Regions from separate parts of the uncultured Pelagibacterium sp. genome, predicted to be linked through region 2. Evidence: predicted binding sites of a transcription regulator. Region 2 holds the regulator's gene; the other holds the start of a gene.

Region 1 (11,142 bases), on a different contig from region 2:
ACATCGATGGCGCCGCCCGCCTCAAATTTGCAACCTTCGTTCCCGCCTTCGCCTTCGTGATCGGCTTTTACGATGGCCTTTTCGGCCCCGGCACCGGCTCGTTCTTCATGCTGGCCTTCGTCGCCCTGTTCGGCCTCTCGGCAGCCCGCGCCTCGGCCCACACCAAGATTCTCAACGTCGTCTCCAACCTCGCTGCCTTGATCTTTTTCATCATCGCCGGAGACGTCGTCTGGCCAGTGGCGATCGTCATGGCCACAGGCCAGATCCTCGGCGGCTACCTCGGCGCCGTCACCGGCATCCGCTACGGCGCCAAAATCATCCGCCCCCTGGTGATCGTCGTCTCGATCATCCTCGCAATAAAGCTGCTCTTTTTCCCCTGAGTCGTACGGTGTGCAAGCCTGCTTTGCAGGCGCCGACAAAGCCGTGCCAGGCAAAAAGCGAACGGGAAGTTCCAAACGAAAAGGGCAGCGCCGAAGCACTGCCCTTCCCGTTCGAGACCCTGGAGAGGTCCCAATTCTTTTTCTTTAAGGCGCAAAGAGCGCCCGGCCATCGTTGGCCGCGCCCGCGCAGGGCCAGCATTCGGCCCAGCGCGGTTTTAGCGCTTCGGGCCGAATGCGGTACGGCCCGTGAGCGAAATGGATTCCTTAGAAATCCATGCCGCCCATGCCGCCCATGCCGCCACCGCCGCCGGGCATGGCGGGTGCGTCGTCCTTTGGAAGCTCGGCGATCATCGCTTCGGTGGTGACCAGAAGGCCGGCAACCGAGGCAGCGTCTTCAACAGCGGTGCGCACGACCTTGACGGGATCGATGATGCCCATCTGGATCATGTCGCCATATTCACCCGTCTGGGCGTCATAGCCGAAGGTGTCGGACGCATTGTCGAGGATCTTGCCCACAACGACCGAACCTTCACTGCCCGCATTGTTGGCGATCTGACGGATCGGTTCCTGCAGCGCGCGCTTGACGATGGCGATACCGGCCTGCTGGTCGGCATTGGCACCCTTGACGGTGAGCGCGTTCGAGGCCCGCAGCAGCGCAACGCCACCACCGGCAACGATGCCTTCTTCAACCGCAGCGCGGGTTGCATTGAGCGCGTCGTCGACGCGGTCCTTGCGTTCTTTCACTTCAACTTCGGTCGAACCGCCGACCTTGATCACGGCAACGCCACCGGCCAGCTTGGCCAGACGTTCCTGAAGCTTTTCCTTGTCGTAATCGGACGAGGTTTCTTCGATCTGCGCCTTGATCTGGTTGACACGGCCTTCGATGTCGTCCTTGGAGCCCGAACCATCGACGATGGTGGTGTTTTCCTTGGTGATCTCGACGCGCTTGGCGGTGCCCAGCATGTCGGTGGTCACGTTCTCGAGCTTGATGCCGAGGTCTTCGGAAATCACCTGGCCACCGGTCAGGATGGCGATGTCTTCGAGCATGGCCTTGCGGCGATCGCCGAAGCCCGGTGCCTTGACGGCAGCGACCTTGAGACCGCCACGCAGGCGGTTGACCACGAGAGTGGCAAGCGCTTCGCCTTCAACGTCTTCTGCAATGATGAGCAGCGGACGGTTGGACTGAACCACGCTTTCGAGAACGGGCAGCAGAGCCTGCAGGTTCGAAAGCTTCTTTTCGTGCAGCAGGATGAGCGGATCGTCGAGCTGAGCGACCATCTTTTCGGTGTTGGTCACGAAATAGGGCGAAAGGTAACCGCGGTCGAACTGCATGCCTTCGACGACATCGAGTTCGGTTTCTGCGGTCTTGGCTTCCTCGACGGTGATGACACCCTCGTTGCCGACCTTCTGCATGGCGTTGGCGATCATGTCGCCGATGGCCTTTTCGCCATTGGCCGAGATCGTGCCGACCTGGGCGACTTCGCTGGTGTTGGAGATCTTGACGGCTTTCGAGGCCAGGTTCGAGATCACTTCGGTCACGGCCAGGTCGATGCCGCGCTTGAGATCCATCGGGTTCATGCCGGCAGCGACGGCCTTGACGCCTTCGTTGACGATCGACTGAGCCAGAACGGTCGAAGTCGTGGTGCCGTCGCCGGCGATGTCATTGGTCTTGGAGGCCACGGTGCGCAACATCTGGGCGCCCATGTTTTCGAACTTGTCTTCGAGTTCGATTTCCTTGGCAACGGTCACGCCGTCCTTGGTGATGCGCGGTGCGCCGAACGACTTTTCGATGACCACGTTGCGGCCCTTGGGACCGAGCGTCACCTTGACCGCATTGGCCAGGATGTTGACGCCGCGCAGCATCTTGTCGCGGGCTTCGGTCGAGAATTTGACTTCTTTGGCAGCCATTTAATTCTGCTCCTTGCAAAAAATGAAAAAGGGCATCCGAAGGTTTTGGGGGCGCTTCCAACCGGAAGCGCGTCCGGATTAACCTTCGATCACGCCCATGATGTCGGACTCTTTCATGATCAGCAGGTCTTCGCCGCCAACCTTGACTTCGGTGCCGCTCCACTTGCCAAACAAGACGCGGTCGCCTTCCTTGACGTCGAGCGGAACGACCTTGCCATTGTCGTCGCGGGCTCCGGCGCCGACGGAAACGATAACGCCCTCGGAGGGTTTTTCCTTGGCGGTGTCTGGAATGATGATGCCGCCAGCGGTCTTGGATTCGCTGTCGACGCGGCGGACCACAACGCGGTCATGCAGGGGACGGAAGCTCATAGTCGCTCCTTTGGAACGTGAAGTTGAGATGCAATTTCCTCCGCTATTAGCACTCTAACGTCGGGAGTGCTAGCAGCATATGGTGCAGATAGGAGAGGGGGGTGCGGGAGTCAAGAATGCCGCACGCAAAAAATTTTGCATCGCGGACAGGGGCTTGTTATGCCGTTGCGCGATTTGCATGCCAGCCGTTCATGCGGACATAAAAAGACGAGACGATGACAGAATTGGAAAATATGTCCGCACGAGATTGGATTCCGCCGACCCTGTCGGTCATCGTCCCCACCTTCAATGAACGCGACAACATTGCCCCGCTCATCGAAAAGCTCGAGGCGGCGCTGGCAGGCATCAGCTTTGAAGTCATCATCGTCGATGACAACAGCCCGGACGGCACCGCCGATCTGGCCAAGCAGATCGCAGCGCAAAAGCCCCATGTCAGATGTATTCACCGTATCGGTCGGCGCGGCCTGTCATCGGCCTGCATCGAAGGCATGGCATCCTCGGCGGCAGAATTTGTGGCCGTGATCGATGCCGACCATCAGCACGACGAAACGATTCTGACCCAGATGCTCGACCAGGCCCGCGCCGGGGCCGACATTGTCGTTGGCTCACGCTACACGGGGGAGGGCAGTTCCCAGGATGGTTTTTCCGCCAGCCGTCAGAAGGGGTCCGAACTGGCAACCCGGCTTTCGGGCATTCTCACCGGCAAGGCCCTGTCCGATCCGATGAGCGGCTTTTTCCTGCTGCGCCGGTCGCTGTTCAATGAAATCGTCCCGCGCCTGTCGCGCGAAGGCTTTAAGATCCTGCTCGACATCATCGCCACGGGCAACCGCCAACTGGGGCGCAAGCTGACGATCACCGAGGTGCCCTACACCTTCCGCCCGCGTTTTGCCGGCGAAAGCAAGATGAGCGCCCTGGTCGTCGCCCAGTTTCTCGGGCTCATCGTGTCGCAGATTTCCCGTGGCATCCTGCCCACCAGCTTTCTTCTGTTTTCGCTGGTTGGCGCGTCGGGCGTTGTGGTGCATCTTTCGGTGCTGACATTTGTCTTCGAAGTTCTCGACTTCAACTTCGCCAACAGCCAGTTGGCGGCAACGCTGGTGGCCATGACCACCAACTACCTGCTCAACAACGAATTGACCTACGCCGACAAGAAACTGACGGGCTCTCGCTTCTGGACCGGGCTGCTCAGTTTCTATCTGGTCTGCAGCTTCGGCACGCTCGCCAATGTCTCGGTGGCCAGCGTGCTGTTTGAAACCCACATGGCCAATTTCATCGTCGCCGGGGTGGCCGGCGCGGTGATGAGCGTGGTCTTCAACTACGCGGTCACCCGCATTTTTACCTGGCGGTGAACCCATGACCTTGCGTGATCGCATCGGCCCTTTCTCGCCCGCTCAGGCCACTCTGATCCTCATCGCCGTCACTCTGGTCCTGCGCATGATCGGTGGCGCGGTGGTCGGCTGGGGCACGGGAGAGGCCTATTATCTTGCCTCGGCCCGCCAGTTTCACCTGAGCTATTTCGACCAGCCGCCTGTCTCGCTCTGGACCATCTGGGCAACGCTGCAATTGACCGGATCGGACAACCTGCTGATCATCCGGCTGCCTTTCATCGTGATGTTCGCCGTCTCGACCTGGCTGGTCTTTGACATTGTCCGGCGCATCCATTCCCCGCTCGGCGGCTTTTTTGCAGCACTGATCGTCAATGCCTGCGTGCTGTTTTCGCTCTCCGTCGGCTCATGGACACAGCCCGATGCCCCCATGGTCTTGTTCTGGCTCGCAACGATCCGCGTTCTGATCGAGATATTCTTCGGCAAGGGCGCCCAGCGGCCGTTTCTCTACTGGAGCCTTGCCGGGTTATTTCTCGGGCTGACATTTCTTTCGAAATATCACGCGGTCTTCCTCGTGGCCGGCACGGGCCTGTTCATTCTCGCCAATTCCACCCAGCGCCGCTGGCTCACCCATCGCGCGCCATGGCTGGCTCTGCTGATCGCTCTGGCCATCTTCTCGCCCGTCCTGGTCTGGAACGCGCAGAACGATTGGGTGTCCTTCGGCTTCCAGGGGGGCAGGGCGCTGGCCGAATCCGGTTTGCGCTGGGACGGATTGATCCGCATGATCTGGGGGCAGCTCCTTTACATGGTTCCCTGGCTGGCGCTGCCCGCGCTCTATGTCGGCGTTCGCGCCCTGGGCGCGGGGGCTCGCGGACAGTTTCCCTCGGGCGCCGAGCCGGGGGCGGCGGCGCTCTTTGCCTATATCGGCTGGCCCGTCGTCATCTTTTTCACAATCGTTGCGCTGTGGTCAGACACCCAGTTCCATTTCCATTGGCAGGCACCGGGCTATCTGATGCTGTTCATGCTCATGGGCGCCTGGGCAGCCGATCGGGACGGCAAGGCCGTCTGCGCCTGGCTGTTCGGCTCGGCCATCGCCACGCTGGTCATTCTTTCGCTGCTCGTGTCCCACGCGGCAACCGGATGGGCTCGCGCCGTGTTCCCGGGCGATTGGGAAGACCCGACGGCACTGCAACTGCCATGGACCGAACTGGGCGAGGCGCTCGATGACCTTGGCGCCTTCGGGCAGGGCGAACTGTTCGTCGCCGGCACCAACTGGATCGATTGCGGCTACATCGACACGCAGGTCTCGGGCCGCTTGCCATTGGCCTGTTTCGGCAGCGATCCCCGCAATCTCGAATTCAATTTCGACAGGCAGGCCCACACCGGCTGGAACGCCTATGTCGTTGCCCAGACCCCCAACGCCGATCGCGTGCCCAACGCCCATTCGGACAGCTTTGAGAGCATCGAACATCTCGGAACCATATCCATTGAGCGCAATGGTGTAATAGAGTTGGGCAATATCCAGCTCTATTACGCTCAGGGGTACAGACCCCGGTAAGAAAGACCGCCGCTCGCGTTGTAAGCTGCTACGCCGCTCCCGCCCGCTCCCAGCCCAGCCGCTTGCGATAGATCGTCGAGGGGCTGATCTCCAGCGCCGCGGCGGCGCGGGCGATGTTGCCGCCGAATGCGCCAAGCGCGTCCTCGATGATCTTTTGCTCCTGCTGCCACATGGGCAGGATATCGGGCACCGATCCATTCGAGAGCACGGCAACCTCAAAGGCATCGCGCGATTCGATATCGGCCGCCAGCGCCATCTGAGCCGTCACCATGCCGCCATCGAACATCACGACGATCCGGCGCACCAGATTTTGCAGCTGGCGCACATTGCCCGGCCATTCGCGCGCCACGAACAGATTGGCGACATCGGGAGCAAATCCGGCAAAACCCTTGCCTTCTTCCTTGGAGAATGTCGCAAGAAAGCTCTGCGCCAGCGGCATGATATCGCCCGGCCTTTGCCGCAGGGGTGGCAGGTGGATGGGCAGCACATGCAGGCGATAGAACAGATCTTCGCGGAATTTCTTTTCGCTGACCAGTTGCATCGGATTGCGGTTGGTCGCGCAGATCACCCGCACATCGACCGGCCGGGACACCGATTCTCCCACCCGCGTAATTGTCCCGGTCTGCAAGAACCGCAGGAGCTTGGACTGCAGGGCGAGGTCCATTTCCCCGACTTCGTCGAGAAACAACGTACCGCCATCGGCCATCTCGATGGCGCCCTTGCGGTCCTCATGGGCGCCCGTATACGAGCCCTTGACCGCCCCGAACACCTCGGACTCCATCAATTCGCGCGGAATCGCGCCGGCATTGATGGCAATGAACCGCTTTTTGGCGCGCGGGCTGCGCTTGTGCAGCGCTTCGGCCGTCACTTCCTTGCCCGTCCCGCTTTCTCCGGTGATGAACACCGGGGCCGCCGAGGGCGCAATCCGCTGGATCTGGTCGTAAATCGCCTGCATCTGCGGCGTTGTCCCCACAAATCCTTCAAAGTCGGGGCGCTGTTCGGCCAGTGTGTCGCACACCATGGCCCGCGCCTTGCCGTGGCGCTGGCCCAACTCGCCCAGCCGGGAGGCCAGAACCGGCCCCGAGACCGGCAATGGCAGATAGTCATGGGCTCCCGCCCGCATGGCCGCCACCGCAAGCGAAACCGATCCGCCATCGGACAGCGCGATGATGAGCGCCCCATCGGACGCATTTGCCAGCGCACCGAACGCGGCTTCCTCATCGCCCGCAAACCCGTCCAGGCTCTCGGTTTCCGCCAAAATGACATCGAAACGTTCCGTCTTGAGGCTGCGCAGCGCCTGCGGACCGCTCGAACAGTGGACGAGCGTGATCCCGTGGCCCCATTGGCCAAAAATGGCGGACATGGTCGCACGCGCTCTCTCGGGCGAGCGCTCGATCAGCAACAGATTCACATCTGCGTCCGACGGGGTTCCATCACGCATCAGGCGGCTACTCCTTGCCAGATGAAGGCTGAACTCGATGAGCCATTATCAATCCATTAGGGTAAACAAAGGGTTGGCACCCCCCGCTTTTTAGTCGCCAGAGGGAGTGGTAAACCTTTAAATGAAAGCCGAATTTGATTCCCGCAGGGGGCATGGAGCCGGGTGCAAAATCTGGTGCTGATCTTTATCGGGGTTTGCGGCGTCGCCTTTGGCGCAGCGGCCTATTTTGCCCTCGGCTTCACCCCCATTGAAGCCGGGCTGCTGGCGCTTGTCATCATGCTGGGCGGCGCCATGCTCGAGGAGCGCAATGCCCGCCGCCGCGCCTTCCGTCGCCTCGAACAGGGCGTTGAGGAAATGGGGCGCCTTCTCGCCACCGACGCCAAGGCCGGCCAGGTTCTCAGCCAGCGCGTCAACGCCCTTGTCGATCTCGAGCTCGGCTCGCGCCTCGACGTGATCGAAGCCGACATGAGCGTTCTGGGCACCGTGGTCCGTCAGGTGGCCGAAGCGGTATCCGATCTCGAAACCGCTCAGGCTGCCTCCGCACCGGCCCTCAAGGACGACCGTGCTACAGGCTCGGGCCCCGAACCCCGCCGCGTGCCCACCATTGCCCTCGATGACGTCAAGCGCGCCCTCGACGAGGGCCGGCTGATCCACCACGCCCGCCCCATCCTCACGCTCCCCCAGCGCAAAATTCACGCTTTCGACATGGTGCCGCGCCTGCAGATCGATGGCCGCCAGCTTGTCGATCCGCCCCAATACATGCCCGTCCCCACCGGCGAGGGCACCGTCGTTTTGCGCCGCATCGACCGGCTCTGCGCCGAGGAGGCCATCCGCATCGTCCGCCGGGCGCGTTTGAGCGGCGATCCCGTCCGCCTGCTCGTCGATGTTTCCCCTGCAAGCCTGGGCGACAAGCCGGCGCTCGATCAGACCTTGAGCCTTCTTGCCGCCAACCGCGCCGTCAATTCCGATATCGTCTTTGCCCTCGATTACGAGGAATGGACCGGCCTGTCGCGCCCCCAATCGGATGGTCTGGCAACCCTCGTGCAACAGGGCGTGTTCGTCGCCCTGCGCAACGCGACGACGCTGCGCCTCGATTTTGGTGGCCTTGCCGAAAAAGGGGTGCGCTACATCGAAACCAGCGCCCACACCTTCCTCAAGACACCCGCCGCGCTCACCGATTTCCATTCATCCGACATCAATGACTATATTAAGCGCTTCGGCATCAATCTCGTCGTCACCGACCTTGAGAGCGAGAGCGAGATCCTTGCCCTGCTCGATGATGGCATAAAGCTTGCGCAAGGCCCCGTGATGGGCGAAACCGGACCCCTGCGGCCCGATCTGCGCGACGATGGCGATGACGATCTGCGCCAGGCTGCGGCGCGATAACAGAGCGCTTCCAGGATAAGTGGACACCGCTTATCCGGTTCGGAAGCGCGACCGAACACCCGAGCGCTTCCAGGATAAGTGGACACCACTTATTCGGTTCGGAAGCGCGACCGAACAAAAGACTTGAGCCAAGGAAACCCATGCCCGCTCTCACCGGCCCCACTCCCGGTCTTTCCAGCCTCGCCACACGCTATGGCGCTGTGCTGTCCGACGTCTGGGGCGTGCTGCACAATGGCGTCACCCCGCACTGGGGTGCCGTCGAGGCGCTCAGCCAATTCCGCGCCGGCGGTGGCCGCGTCGTGCTCATCACCAATGCGCCCCGGCCCGGCGCCTCGATCATCGCCCAGCTCGACGCCATGAATATCCCGCGCGATGCCTATGACGCGCTTGTGTCCTCGGGCGATGCCACCCGCACCCTGCTTGAGAACTGGCGCGGCCGCACCGTCGCCCGGGTCGGCCCTGCAGTCGATGATGTCTTGTTCGAAGGCCTCGATCTCACCTTCGGCTCCGATGAGGAAGCGACCGCCGTCGCCGTCACCGATCTCGATACCGATGACGACACCCCCGCCGATTATGCGGACCGCATGACCATCTGGAAGGCCCGCAATCTGCCCCTGATCTGCGCCAACCCCGACAAGGTGGTCGAGGAGGGGGATCGTATAGTTTATTGCGGTGGCGCGCTGGCCGATGCCTATGAGGACATCGGCGGCCGGGTGATGATGGCCGGCAAGCCCTATAACCCCATCTATGAGCAGACCAAGGCTTTGGCCGACGAGGCCGCCGGTCAGCGCTTCGAGAAAAGCCAGATTCTGGCCATCGGCGATTCCGTGCGCACCGACGCGATGGGCGCCGCCCAGTTCGGCATCGATCTCTTGTTCATCACCGGCTCGATCCACGCCGCCGAACTCGATGCCTTCAACGATCCTCCGGCCCGAAGGGTCGCCGATTTCGTCTCGGTCTCCCGCGCCAACATGGTCGGCTTCATGCCCCGGCTGGTCTGGTAGCGCCCGGAGGGCTTCCAGGAAAAAGCCTGTCCTCGACTCGATCGGGGATGGGTTCCACTTTTCCGGTTCGGAAGCGCGACAACATAAGGTCTAGAGCATGGCGCGATTCCAAGAAGAGCGGCAGACCCTGGATATAGACGCGCGTGGCTTTATCAAGGATAGACTGCCCGTCGCTCCGGTGCCGGGGCTTCCCGATATCCGGCTTCACCTTGCCGTCCCCCAGAGCGGGGTCTGGACGCTGGCGCGCGACGGCGTGCCGCCCTATTGGGCATGGTTTTGGCCCGGTGGGCTGGTTTTGGCCCGCCACATCATGGCCAATCCCGATATCGTCGCGGGTCGTACCGTCCTCGATCTGGGCACAGGCTCGGGCCTTCTCGCCATCGCGGCAGCCCTGAGCGGGGCCGACAGGATCATGGCCTGCGATACCGATGCAAATGCCATCGCCGCCGTTGCGCTCAACGCCGCCCTCAATTCGGTAACGGTCCAGACCCAACACGCCGATCTCCTCGATGGCCCCGTACCCGAGGCCGAAATCGTCCTGGTCGGCGATCTTTTTTACGAAAGCACGCTGGCCGGACGCGTCGTGGCCTTTCTCGACCGCTGCCTTTCCGCACATTGCCGGATCTATGTCGGAGACATCGGCCGCGAGCATCTGCCGCGCGATCGCATGCAGGCCCTCGGCTCCTATCCGCTGGTCGATTTTGGCGAACCCGCGACGGCAGAACCGCGCCCCGCGCAGGTCTGGCGCTATATTGGCGCAAGGGCCTGAACCTGCGCTCTTGCAATCGCACCCACAAAGAGGCAGTTTCCGCCCGACTTTGCGTGGCCTCACCCAACTCTTCCGTCAAAAAAGCGCGACGAAACGATCCAGACCAATATGACCGCAGGCAAAAATTTCGCCCGACTCGATGGCCTTTCCGCCGTCCCATCCGCTCTTAAGGGTGGTGTGGTGGCCATTGGCAATTTCGATGGTTGCCATCGCGGCCATCAGAAGGTCTTCGCCGCCGCCCGTGCCATGGCGGAAAAAAAGGGCGTGCCGGCGCTGGTCCTGACCTTCGAGCCGCACCCGCGCGACGTCTTCGCGCCGCAGCCCTTTCTGTATCGGCTGACCCATGCCGATCAGAAAGCCGCTCTTATCGAGGCGCTGGGCTTTGATGCCGTGGCCGTCATGGAATTTTCCCGCGATCTGGCATCCGTCGAGGCAAGCGATTTCGTCGCACGCTACCTGCTCGAAGCGCTCGAGGTCTCCGGGGTTGTCGTTGGCGCCGATTTCCATTTCGGCAAGGGCAGGGCGGGTACGCCCGATTTCCTTGTCGCGCAGGGCGAAGAGCACGGCTTTTCGGTCGAGATCTGCGCCATGCTCGATGATGGCACCGAGCCCGTATCGTCCTCGCGCGTCCGCGATGCGCTTGCCGGCGGCGATGTCGAAACCGCCAACAATCTTCTGGGCTATCACCACTTCTTTTCCGGAACGGTCATCGAAGGCGACAAGCGCGGCCGTGAACTGGGCTACCCGACCGCCAACATGGCCGTGCCCCAGACCTTCGGTCTGGCGCAGGGCGTCTATGCCGTCAAAATACGGCTCGATGGCGAAATATTCGATGGCGTCGCTGCCTATGGCAAGCCGATGTTTGACAACGCCCGGCCGCCGTTTGAGACCTTCATTTTCGATTTCGATCGCACCATCTATGGCAAGACCCTCGACATCGCCTTGCTCGGCTTCATCCGGGGCCAGATGACGTTTGATGGTCTCGCCCCGCTTATAGAACAGATG
Region 2 (10,060 bases):
ACCGATGTCGAATTGGCCGGTGCGCTCAGCGGGTTCGATCTGGCCAACGCTGTCAAGGAACGCTGGCCACACATTCCGGTGCTGGTGACGTCGGGCCGCGCTGCCCCGCGTGCCGATATCGCCGACAGTTTCATTGCCAAACCCTACGACACCAGCGCGGTCATTTCCCAAGCACGGGCACTGGCCGCCTGATCCACAGGCTGCATGGCCGGATAGAAAAATCTGTGCCCCGGAGGCCACGCTTCCGGGGCTTTCGGTTTTGTTAACCAGGCTTGTGAGGGGAGCGTTAAGGAGAATTGGGTCAATACAATTTGAGATAGATTTTCCCAAATTGCCGAGTTTTCCGCTCCATGCCCCTGCCGCGTTTTTTCCGCTCGCCCAAGCTGACCAAGACGATCCTGCCGCTTGCGGCCGGTCTCGCCCTCGTCGGGGTGCTGGCCGCCTGCGGGGCCAATTACTATCCCGCCAAGGGCGACAACAAGCCCCATCCGGGCGTGGCGCGCGCCCATTCGCTGCCCATCCACGGCATCGATGTATCGCGCCACCAGGGCAATATCGACTGGCGGGCCGTGGCGCAGGCGGGAACGCGCTTTGCCTATATCAAGGCCACCGATGGCGGGGACTATCTCGACCCCAATTTCCGCACCAATTGGGATCGGGCCCGGGCTGCCGGCATTCCACGCGGGGCGTATCATTTCATCTACTGGTGCCGTCCGGCCTCCGAACAGGTTGCCTGGTTTGCCGCCAATGTTCCGGCCGAAGCCGACGCGCTGCCGCCGGTGCTCGATCTCGAGTGGAACAATGGCTCGTCGTGCAAGCACGACCTGACCCGCGAAGAAGTGCTCGACAAGGTGCGCGTTCTTCTGGCCGGCATGGAGGCCCATACGGGCAAGGTGCCGGTGATCTATACCGACATCAATTTCCACCGCGACGTGCTTGAAGGGGTCCAGATCGATAACCCGATGTGGCTGCGTTCGGTGGCCGCCGAGCCCCATGAGCGCTATTCGAACCGCCCCTTTACTTTCTGGCAGTACACACAGACCGGAACGGTGCCGGGCATCCGCACGGAAGTGGACCGCAATGCCTGGTTTGGGTCGGAAAGCGACTGGATTCAGTTCTTTTTGACCGGGTGCGACCCCCGCACCTATATGCGCCTCGCGGGTCAGGGCCGGTGCGCGCCGCTCAAATAGTTTTTTCTGGAAACGCTCCGAATCAGCCCGATCCGCCCAGAATCCCGCTGCTGCTGATGCCGTCGAAAACGAATTGGACGGCCAATGCAGTCAGAAGAATCCCGACGACACGGGAAACCACGGACATGCCGGTGAGGCCCAGAATGCGCTGAATGGGAATGGCGATAAGAAGTGCCAGCCAGGCGAGGGCGAGAGTCGCGACAAGCGCGGCGATCACGATCCAGAATTCGAGATCGGTGTTGGCACCGGTGGTCAAAAGGATCACGGCCGAAATTGAGCCGGCCCCGGCCAGAAGCGGCATGGCAAGGGGAAAGACCGAAATATCGGTCCGCGACATCCCTTCTGCCTCTTCTTCGGACGTGGTGCCGGTGGCGCCCGAATGGCGGGCAAACACCATGTCGATCGCGATCAAAAGCAGCAGGATGCCGCCGGCCACCCGCAGGGCCGGCAGGGTGATGCCGAAGATTTCGAGGATGGCGTTACCGGCAAAGGCAAAGAACAGCAGGATGCCGGTGGCGATCAGAACGCCGCGCGAGGCGAAGACGAAGCGCTGTCTGGCGGTATTGTTGCGCGTCAGTCCGGCGAAGATGAAGGCGATGTCGGCAACGCCGATCGTCGCAAAGAAAGTGGCAAACGCCACGAGAAAATTGCCCGACATCGTCCCGGCCCCCAATGTGCCGCTGTTCCACGTGAATCAGCGTCGACCATACCGGGGGCCGAAGCGCTTGACTACCGGCGGCTTTCGATGGCGTCCCAGACCATGACCGCGATGTCGGGACCGCCGAAGCGCTTGACCTCGCGGATGCCGGTGGGGGAGGTCACGTTGATTTCGGTCAGATAGCCGCCGATCACGTCGATGCCGACAAAGATCAGGTCGCGCTTTTTGAGTTCGGGGCCGATGATCTCGCAGATCTCGTGCTCGCGCGCCGTGAGCTCCGAAAGCTCGGGCCGCCCCCCCACATGCATGTTGGATCGCGACTCGCCCTCGGCGGGGATGCGGTTGAGACCGGCCACCGGCTTGCCATCGACCAGAATGATGCGTTTGTCGCCCTTGCGCACATCGGGAAGATAGCGCTGGATCATGAAGGGTTCGCGGAAGCTCGCGTTGAACATTTCCAGCAGCGAGCCGAGGTTCTCATCGCCCTCGCGGATGCGGAACACGCCGGCGCCGCCATTGCCGAACAGCGGCTTTAAAATGATGTCGCCGAATTCTTTGCGGAAATCGCGGATCTCGGTTTCATCGCGCGTGATCAGCGTATCGGGCATCAGCTCGGGGAAGCTGGTAACGAGGATTTTTTCGGGCGCATTGCGCACCTCTTTGGGGTGATTGACCACCAAGGTCTCGGGATGCACCAGCTCGAGCATGTGGGTGGTGGTTATATAGTTCATGTCGAAGGGCGGGTCCTGGCGCAGCAGGATCACGTCGAACGTGGTCAGATCGGTTTTCCGCCAGTCTTCGAGCTTGAAGTGGAGGCCCTTTTCCCTGTCGTCGACTTTGACCCTGTGCACGCGCGCCGTCACCGTGCTGCCGCGCTGGGCGAGGGTGGAGGGCGTATAATAAGACAGCGTATGACCGCGCGCCTGTGCCTCGAGCATCAGAGCAAAGCTGGAATCGCCAGGCGGGTTGATGGCGTCGATGGGGTCCATCTGTACGGCGACGGAAAGGGACATGAAAAGATCCTCAAAGAAAAGCGTCAGGCGGTAAAGGCATTGACCAGATGGTGCGGCCAGCGTCCCGGTGCAAGCGTTATCACGTCGAAACGGAAATCATAGGTTTGATAGGCGGGGTGCGACGACTGAAACCATTCGGCGCAGCGCACGATGCGGGCGGTGTTGACCGAAGCGAGCGCCTGGTCGCGGGCGAGGGCATTGCCGGAGCGCTGCTTGACCTCGATGAAAACCACGGTGCGGCCCCTTCTGGCAACGATATCGATTTCGCCGACCGGGGTTTTGTAGCGCGTGGCAACGATACTGTAGAGCTTGAGACGCAGCAGCCAGCCCGCAAGCGTTTCCGCCGACCGCCCGGCGCGCTCGGCCCGGCGGCGCGGATCAGGCTTTGGCCTTGAGGGCGAGGGCGGCATCGTAAACCTGTTTGCGTTTGAGACCGAACTGGACGGAGATCAGATCGACGGCGGCGCGTAGCGGCATCTGGGCCATCGCTTCGTCCAGCGCCGCTTCCCAATCGCCACCCGCCTGTGGTGCTGTTCCGTCCGAGCCGGCAACCAGGATTACGGCTTCGCCCTTGGTCTCTTCGGCAAAGGTTTCGGCCAGATCGGACAAAGTGCCGGTTTCGAAGCGCTCGAAGCGCTTGGTGAGTTCGAGCGCCACGACCGCCTGCCTCTCGGGGCCAAGGGCTTGGGCCATGTCAGCCAGCGCCGCACCGAGGCGGCGGGGCGATTCGTAAAACACCAGCGTTTCAGGGCGAGCGATGAGCGGGGAGAGCGCATTGGTGCGCTGGCCGGTCTTGGAAGGCAGAAAACCGAAGAACGCAAAGGAATCGGTAGGCAGGCCCGCGCCGGTGAGCGCAGCCAAAAGAGCCGAAGGGCCGGGCACGGGAAAGATATCGATGCCGGCTTCGCGCGCCGCGCGGACCAAGGGAAAGCCCGGATCGGACAACAAGGGGGTTCCGGCGTCCGAGATCAAGGCGATTGCCCTGCCTTGGCCGATCTGATCGAGGATCGAATCGATGCGGGCGCGTTCATTGTGCTCGTGCAGAGCGGTGCGGGGGGTTTTTATGCCATAGGCATCGAACAGCCGGGCCGAATGACGGGTATCCTCGCATAAGACGAGATCGGCTCCGGCCAGTATATCGAGGGCGCGCAGAGTGATGTCGCGCAGATTGCCGATCGGGGTGGCCACCGGATAGAGGCCGGGCGCCGGGCTTTGAACGAAGACGCGGTGGCCCGATATCTGGTAGGATTTGTCCTGGCTCACGCTTGCCCCTTGGATTGACGCCCTTCTTTTACCATCGCAAGGGGGTTTGTCGAGGCGGGCGGTGGTTCTGTCCGGCGCGAATCAGAGACAGGATCTACGGCGGGGCACAGGGAAAGGGAGTGGGGTTGCAGCACATGTGGACACGGGCACTGTTGAGCGTTGTCCTATTGTTGGCGGTTGCCGCCTGCTCGACGGGCCAGACGGGCATGACGGCCCCGGGCCTTGCCCAGCCCACCGCTCCAGCCGGGCCGGTGCTGGCGCCGGCGCAGGGTGAAATCATCGGCACCGGGCCTGTGCGGGTGGCACTGATCCTGCCGCTTTCGGGCAACACGGGAGCGGTCGGGCGGGCCATGCTCAATGGCGCGCGGCTGGCCATGGACGAAACCGTCCGGACCGGAGGCCAGCACATTCATGTTGTGGTCAAGGATTCAGGCCCCGGCCCGGAAACGGCGCGCACCGCGACCCAGCAGGCGCTGGCCGAGGGGGCCGAACTGATTCTGGGTCCGTTGACCGCCGATGCCGTCGGGCTGGCGGGCGCGATCGCCAAATCCTACGACACCCCGCTGATCGGGTTTTCCTCCACTGCGAGCGTGGCCACCGATGGGGTCTATCTGCTTAGCGTATTGCCCGAAGCCGAGATCATGCGGGCCCTCACCTACGCACGGGCACAGGGCCGCAACACGATTGCCGCGATCATTCCCGATACCCCACTGGGCAACGCTCAGGCCGACGCTCTGCGACTGGCGGCAGGAGAAGCCGGCATGCAGATCGTTGCGATTGAAATGTTCGATGGCGAAGCACGGGCCCGAACCGCCGTCGAACGTCTCGCCCCGGCCATGCGCTCCAACCTGGTCGATACGCTCTATATTCCCGATCGCGCCACGGCGCCCAGTTTCGGCATATTGCTCGATGCGGCCCGGCTGCCGCGTGAGCGGGTGCTGATCGTGGGATCGGCAGACTGGGAGGGTGACGCAGCCATTCTCAACCAGCCCTTTCTGGCCGGCGCTGTCTATCCGGCAATCGATCCGGCGGGGCTTGAGGCGCTGACGCCGATCTATCGTTCGCGGTTCGGCGGCGAGCCGCATCAGTTGACGACCCTGGCCTATTCGGCGGTGCTGCTTGCCAACACGCCCAGCCTGAGCCTTGCAATGCCACCTTACGGGACCGGTCTGGTTTCACCAGCAGGGTTCACGGGGCGCGACGGGCCGTTCCGGCTCCATTTCGACGGGCGCGGAGAATATGGGCTGGTCATGCGGCAAGTGGGCGCGCAAGGCGCCGTCACCATCGACGCAGCCCGGCTGGGCGGCCTGCCGCTGGCTTCGAGCGGCGGAGCGAGCATTGATGCGGGCATTCCGCCGGCGGCGGAATTTCGCTAGGCGGCCAGATCGGCCACCACCGCATCGAGCACCGGCCAGCCCTTGTCGGTCACCCGCAGGCGGCCATTGGGAAGGGTTTCGATGAAGCCGATGGATTTGAGGAAATCGATCTGGGTGGCGGTGAGCGCGCGGCGGGCGAGGGCCTGATAGCGGGCCGGATCGATGCCTTCACGCAATCTCAGGCCCATGACGAGATATTCGTCGCCTTCCTCGTCCCAGGTCAGGGTATCGTCGGTGACCAGCCCATCGCCGGTCTCGATGACCTTTTCCCACCATTTGAACGGCATTTTTTCCGCCGCCGTGGCGTGGCGGGCGCCGCCCATGATCAGCCGGCCATGGGCGCCCGGGCCGATGCCGGCATATTCGCCATAGCGCCAATAGATCAGGTTATGCCGGCTTTCCTGACCGGGGCGGGCGTGGTTGGAAATCTCATAGGCGGGCAGACCGTAGGACGCCGTCAAGTCCTGGGTCATTTCGAACATGTCGGCGGAAAGGTCTTCAGACGGCATTTTCAGTTTGCCGGCGTTGAACAGGTCGAAATAGCGCGTGCCCGATTCGATGGTGAGCTGGTAGAGCGAAAGATGGCCTTCCGAGAGCGCCAGGGCCTCGGTGAGCTCGTCTTCCCACTGGCCCAGCGTCTGGTCGGGGCGGGCATAGATGATATCAAAGCTCGAGCGATCGAAGATCGATTGCGCCAGCCGCACGGCGGCCACCGCATCCTCGACCGAATGCAGCCGCCCCAGGCGGGCCAGCGGCTCGGGGCGCAGCGATTGTACGCCCAAAGACACGCGATTGACCCCGGCGGCGCGATACCCGCGGAAGCGCTCGGCTTCGACCGAGGTGGGGTTGGCTTCTAGGGTGATTTCGACCGTGTCGGCGACCTGCCAATTTTTAGCGATGGCATCAAGAATTGTGCCGACCGAAGCCGGCTTCATCAGCGAAGGCGTGCCGCCGCCGAAAAATATCGATTCGACCAGCCGCTCGGGCGCCCGCCGCGCGGTGGTCTCGATCTCTTTAACATAAGCGCTAACGAAGCTGTCTTCGTCGAACTTGCCGTGGTGAACATGGGAATTGAAGTCGCAATAGGGACATTTGGCCGCGCAGAACGGCCAATGGATATAGATCCCGAATGCATTATTGGCGCTCAAAGCACGTCCTTCACGAATTTGGCAAAGGCGCGGGCGCGATGGGACAGGCCTTCCTTGCCAGGGGCCCAGGAATGTTTTTCCTCGGCGCTCATCTGGCCGAACGTTTTCTCATATCCATCGGGCTTGAACATGGGGTCATAGCCGTGCCCCGAATCCCCGACGGGCGGCCAGACCAGCGTGCCGGGCGCCAGCCCCTCGAAAATCATGTCGGTACCGTCGGGTAGGGCGAGGCAGAGGACGGCATTGAACTGGGCCGTGCGTTGATCGGGCTCGGTCGCGCCCTTTTCGACGAGCAGATCCTGCACCTTTTGCATGGCGTTGGTGAAATTGCGCGGCACACCGGCCCAGTCGGCGGTGTAAACCCCGGGCTGGCCGTCGAGCGCGTCGACCGAAATGCCCGAATCGTCGGAAAGGGCGATCTCGCCTGTGGCTTTCGCGGCTGCATGGGCTTTGAGGCGCGCATTCTCGATGAATGTGGTGCCGGTTTCTTCAGGCTCAGGCAGGCCCAGATCGCCGGCCGAGACGATATCGAGGCCGAAGTCTTTCAGCATGTCCTGAAATTCGACCAGCTTGCCCTTGTTGTGGGTGGCCAGAACCAGCCGGTCGCCGCGCTTGAGCCTGATGGTCATGACGCCCCCAACACGGCGCGCTGGAGTTCGACCAGTTCGGCGATGCCTTTCTGGGCAAGCCCGATCAGTTCGGCCAGCTCCTGGGTGGAAAAGGGCTCGGCTTCGGCCGTCCCCTGGATTTCGACGAACTTGCCCGAGCCGGTCAGAACGAAATTGGCGTCGGTATCGGCCTCGCTGTCTTCGAGATAATCGAGATCAAGCACCGGGGTGCCGCGATAGACACCGCACGAGACGGCAGCCACATGGTCGCGGATCGGATCGCCCTTCAACAGCGAGCGTTCCTTCATCCAGAAGACCGCTTCCGAGAGTGCAACAAAGGCGCCGGTGATCGACGCTGTGCGCGTGCCGCCATCGGCTTCAAGCACGTCGCAGTCGAGAACGATCTGGTTTTCGCCCAAAGCCTGCATGTCGACAACGGCACGCAGGGAGCGCCCGATCAGACGCTGGATCTCCTGGGTGCGGCCCGATTGTTTGCCCGCGGTCGCCTCGCGGCGGGTGCGCGAGCCGGTGGCACGGGGCAGCATGCCGTATTCGGCCGTCACCCAACCAAGACCCTGTCCGCGCCGCCAGGGCGGAAGCGAGGTCTCGACGCTGGCGGTGCACAGAACGCGGGTGCGCCCGAATGCAACGAGGCACGAGCCCTCCGCCTGCGGCGCGACGCCCCGTTCAATCGTTACATCGCGCATCTGATCGCTTGCCCGTCCGCTTGGCCGCATAAAAACTGTCTTCCCGGTGTCTGTTGGCTGATATGGTTACCAGCCTCTTAACCGTTCGAGAAGGCCGGAACAAGCGCGCCTCACTTGGCGGTACCCTGGTTTTCTCCTACTTAGTTAATGGCAATCGAAACAAAGACAGCTTGCCGCGCCCCGGCATGGCATCTTGAGTGGGTCGCGCGGTCGAACCGAAAAAACCTGCAACTTTTTCTGACCGCGCTCCGGAATGGTGAATATGGACAGAAACACGATAAATTCGTCAGAATTTTTAGAGGCACTTTCGACACGCAGTCAGGACATCTTCCGGCGGCTGGTCGAGCGTTATCTGGAAACCGGCGAACCCATCGGGTCGCGGGCCATTTCCAAGATGCTCGACATGCAGCTTTCCCCGGCCTCGGTGCGCAATGTGATGGCCGATCTCGAGGAGCTGGGCCTGATTGCCGCGCCGCACACTTCGGCGGGGCGGGCTCCCACCCAGGAGGGGTTGCGGTTTTTCGTCGACGCCATGCTCGAAGTGGGGGCCGTGGACGAAACCGAGCGCGACCAGATCTCGCGCACCGTTTCGGGTGGAAGCCGGTCGGGACGGGTCGAGGACCTGCTCAACGAAGCGAGCGCCCTGCTTTCAGGCCTTTCGCACGGCGCGGGCATGGTCATTGCCGCAAAGGCCGACATGGTGCTCAAGCATGTCGAATTCGTCCGGCTCGATCCTGAGCGGGCCATGGCCATTCTTGTGGGAGAAGACGGACAGGTCGAAAACCGCATCATCGCCCTGCCGCCGGGGCTGACGGCGAGCGCCCTGACCCAGGCGTCCAATTTTCTCGCCCATCATATCGTGGGCAAGACGCTGCAGCAGGCGCGCGATTCGATCCGCCAGCAATCGGAAAACCAGCGCGCCGAACTCGATGCCATCGCGCAACGGCTTGTGGATTCCGGGCTCGCCTCGATGATCGAGGCCGATACGTCCGCTCCGACGCTGATCGTGCGGGGCCGGGCCAACCTGATCGATGACACGATGGCGTCCGACGATCTGGCCCGGGTGCGCCAATTGTTCGACGAGATCGAAACCAAGCAGGGGTTGATCGATCTGTTGAACGATGCGGAAACCGCCCAGGGGGTGCGCATCTTTATCGGTTCGGAAAACAAGCTGTTTTCGCTCTCGGGCTCGTCGGTCGTGCTTTCGCCCTACAAGGACGCCAATGACAAGGTTGTGGGGGTGCTGGGGGTTATCGGGCCGACACGGCTCAATTATGCGCGCATCGTCCCGGTAGTCGATTACACGGCGCATGTGGTTTCAAAGCTGATTTCGCGAAAGGGCGAGCTTTAGGGCCTGTCAGGCTCGAGCTTTGATTTGTCGGCTTTTTGCCACGAGGCTTGAAAAATTTCCGCCCTTGGCCGATATGGCAGCCAAGCTTAATTTCCCCAATCGTTGAAAGAGCAATGATGAGCGACGACAACACGACGCCAGAGCCGAACGACGACATCGATCCGCGCCCCGACGCCGAAGAGGCCGAAGCGGTTTCCACCGAGCCGACGGCTGAAGAGCGCATTGCCCAGCTCGAGGCCGAAAAGGACCAGCTGCGTGACCAGGTGCTGCGCACCGCCGCTGAAATGGACAATCTGCGCAAGCGCACCGAGCGTGAAGTTTCCGACACGCGCTCTTATGCCATTGCCGGGTTTGCCCGCGACATGCTGGTGGCCACCGACAATCTCTCGCGTGCCCTTATGGTCATTCCCGCCGAATTGCGGGAAAACGCCGACGGGACACTCAAATCCCTGATCGAGGGGATCGAGATGACCGAGCGCGAAATGCAGCGGCTCTTGCAAAAGAACGGCGTGACACCGATCGTGGCGGAGGGCGAAAAGTTCGATCCCCACCGCCATCAGGCCATGTTTGAGGTGCCCGATGCCTCGGTGCCCGAGGGCACTGTGGTTCAGGTGGTCCAGACCGGATACGCCATCGGCGAGCGCGTGTTGCGCCCGGCCATGGTGGGAGTCGCCAAGGGCGGCAACAAACCGGCCCCCAAACCCGACGCCGAACCCGGTGAAGGGCTCGACACATCGGCCTGACAA

Evidence for each region. Region 2 encodes HrcA, which represses chaperone genes, less so after heat shock. Its sites were predicted from a motif close to GTTAGCACTCNCNNNNNGNGAGTGCTAAC; they were not measured.
Region 1: the regulator HrcA is predicted to act here: its motif matches at 2,703-2,731, upstream of groES (co-chaperone GroES).

The regions. Positions count from the first base shown of each region.
Region 1 is NZ_CAXAXY010000081.1:642-11,783, reverse strand. Features, by position in the region: gene AACZ55_RS12465 (TSUP family transporter) at 1-380, shown strand, start outside; gene groL (chaperonin GroEL) at 645-2,288, opposite strand; gene groES (co-chaperone GroES) at 2,367-2,657, opposite strand; gene AACZ55_RS12450 (glycosyltransferase family 2 protein) at 2,891-4,003, shown strand; gene AACZ55_RS12445 (glycosyltransferase family 39 protein) at 4,008-5,537, shown strand; gene AACZ55_RS12440 (sigma-54 dependent transcriptional regulator) at 5,566-6,978, opposite strand; gene AACZ55_RS12435 (EAL domain-containing protein) at 7,141-8,364, shown strand; gene AACZ55_RS12430 (TIGR01459 family HAD-type hydrolase) at 8,505-9,368, shown strand; gene AACZ55_RS12425 (50S ribosomal protein L11 methyltransferase) at 9,466-10,137, shown strand; gene AACZ55_RS12420 (bifunctional riboflavin kinase/FAD synthetase) at 10,246-11,142, shown strand, end outside.
Region 2 is NZ_CAXAXY010000082.1:2,188-12,247, forward strand. Features, by position in the region: gene AACZ55_RS12490 (response regulator) at 1-192, shown strand, start outside; gene AACZ55_RS12495 (GH25 family lysozyme) at 351-1,190, shown strand; gene AACZ55_RS12500 (MarC family protein) at 1,213-1,848, opposite strand; gene gshB (glutathione synthase) at 1,920-2,861, opposite strand; gene AACZ55_RS12510 (YraN family protein) at 2,885-3,271, opposite strand; gene rsmI (16S rRNA (cytidine(1402)-2'-O)-methyltransferase) at 3,240-4,124, opposite strand; gene AACZ55_RS12520 (penicillin-binding protein activator) at 4,259-5,500, shown strand; gene hemW (radical SAM family heme chaperone HemW) at 5,497-6,648, opposite strand; gene rdgB (RdgB/HAM1 family non-canonical purine NTP pyrophosphatase) at 6,645-7,277, opposite strand; gene rph (ribonuclease PH) at 7,274-7,993, opposite strand; gene hrcA (heat-inducible transcriptional repressor HrcA) at 8,226-9,314, shown strand; gene grpE (nucleotide exchange factor GrpE) at 9,428-10,057, shown strand.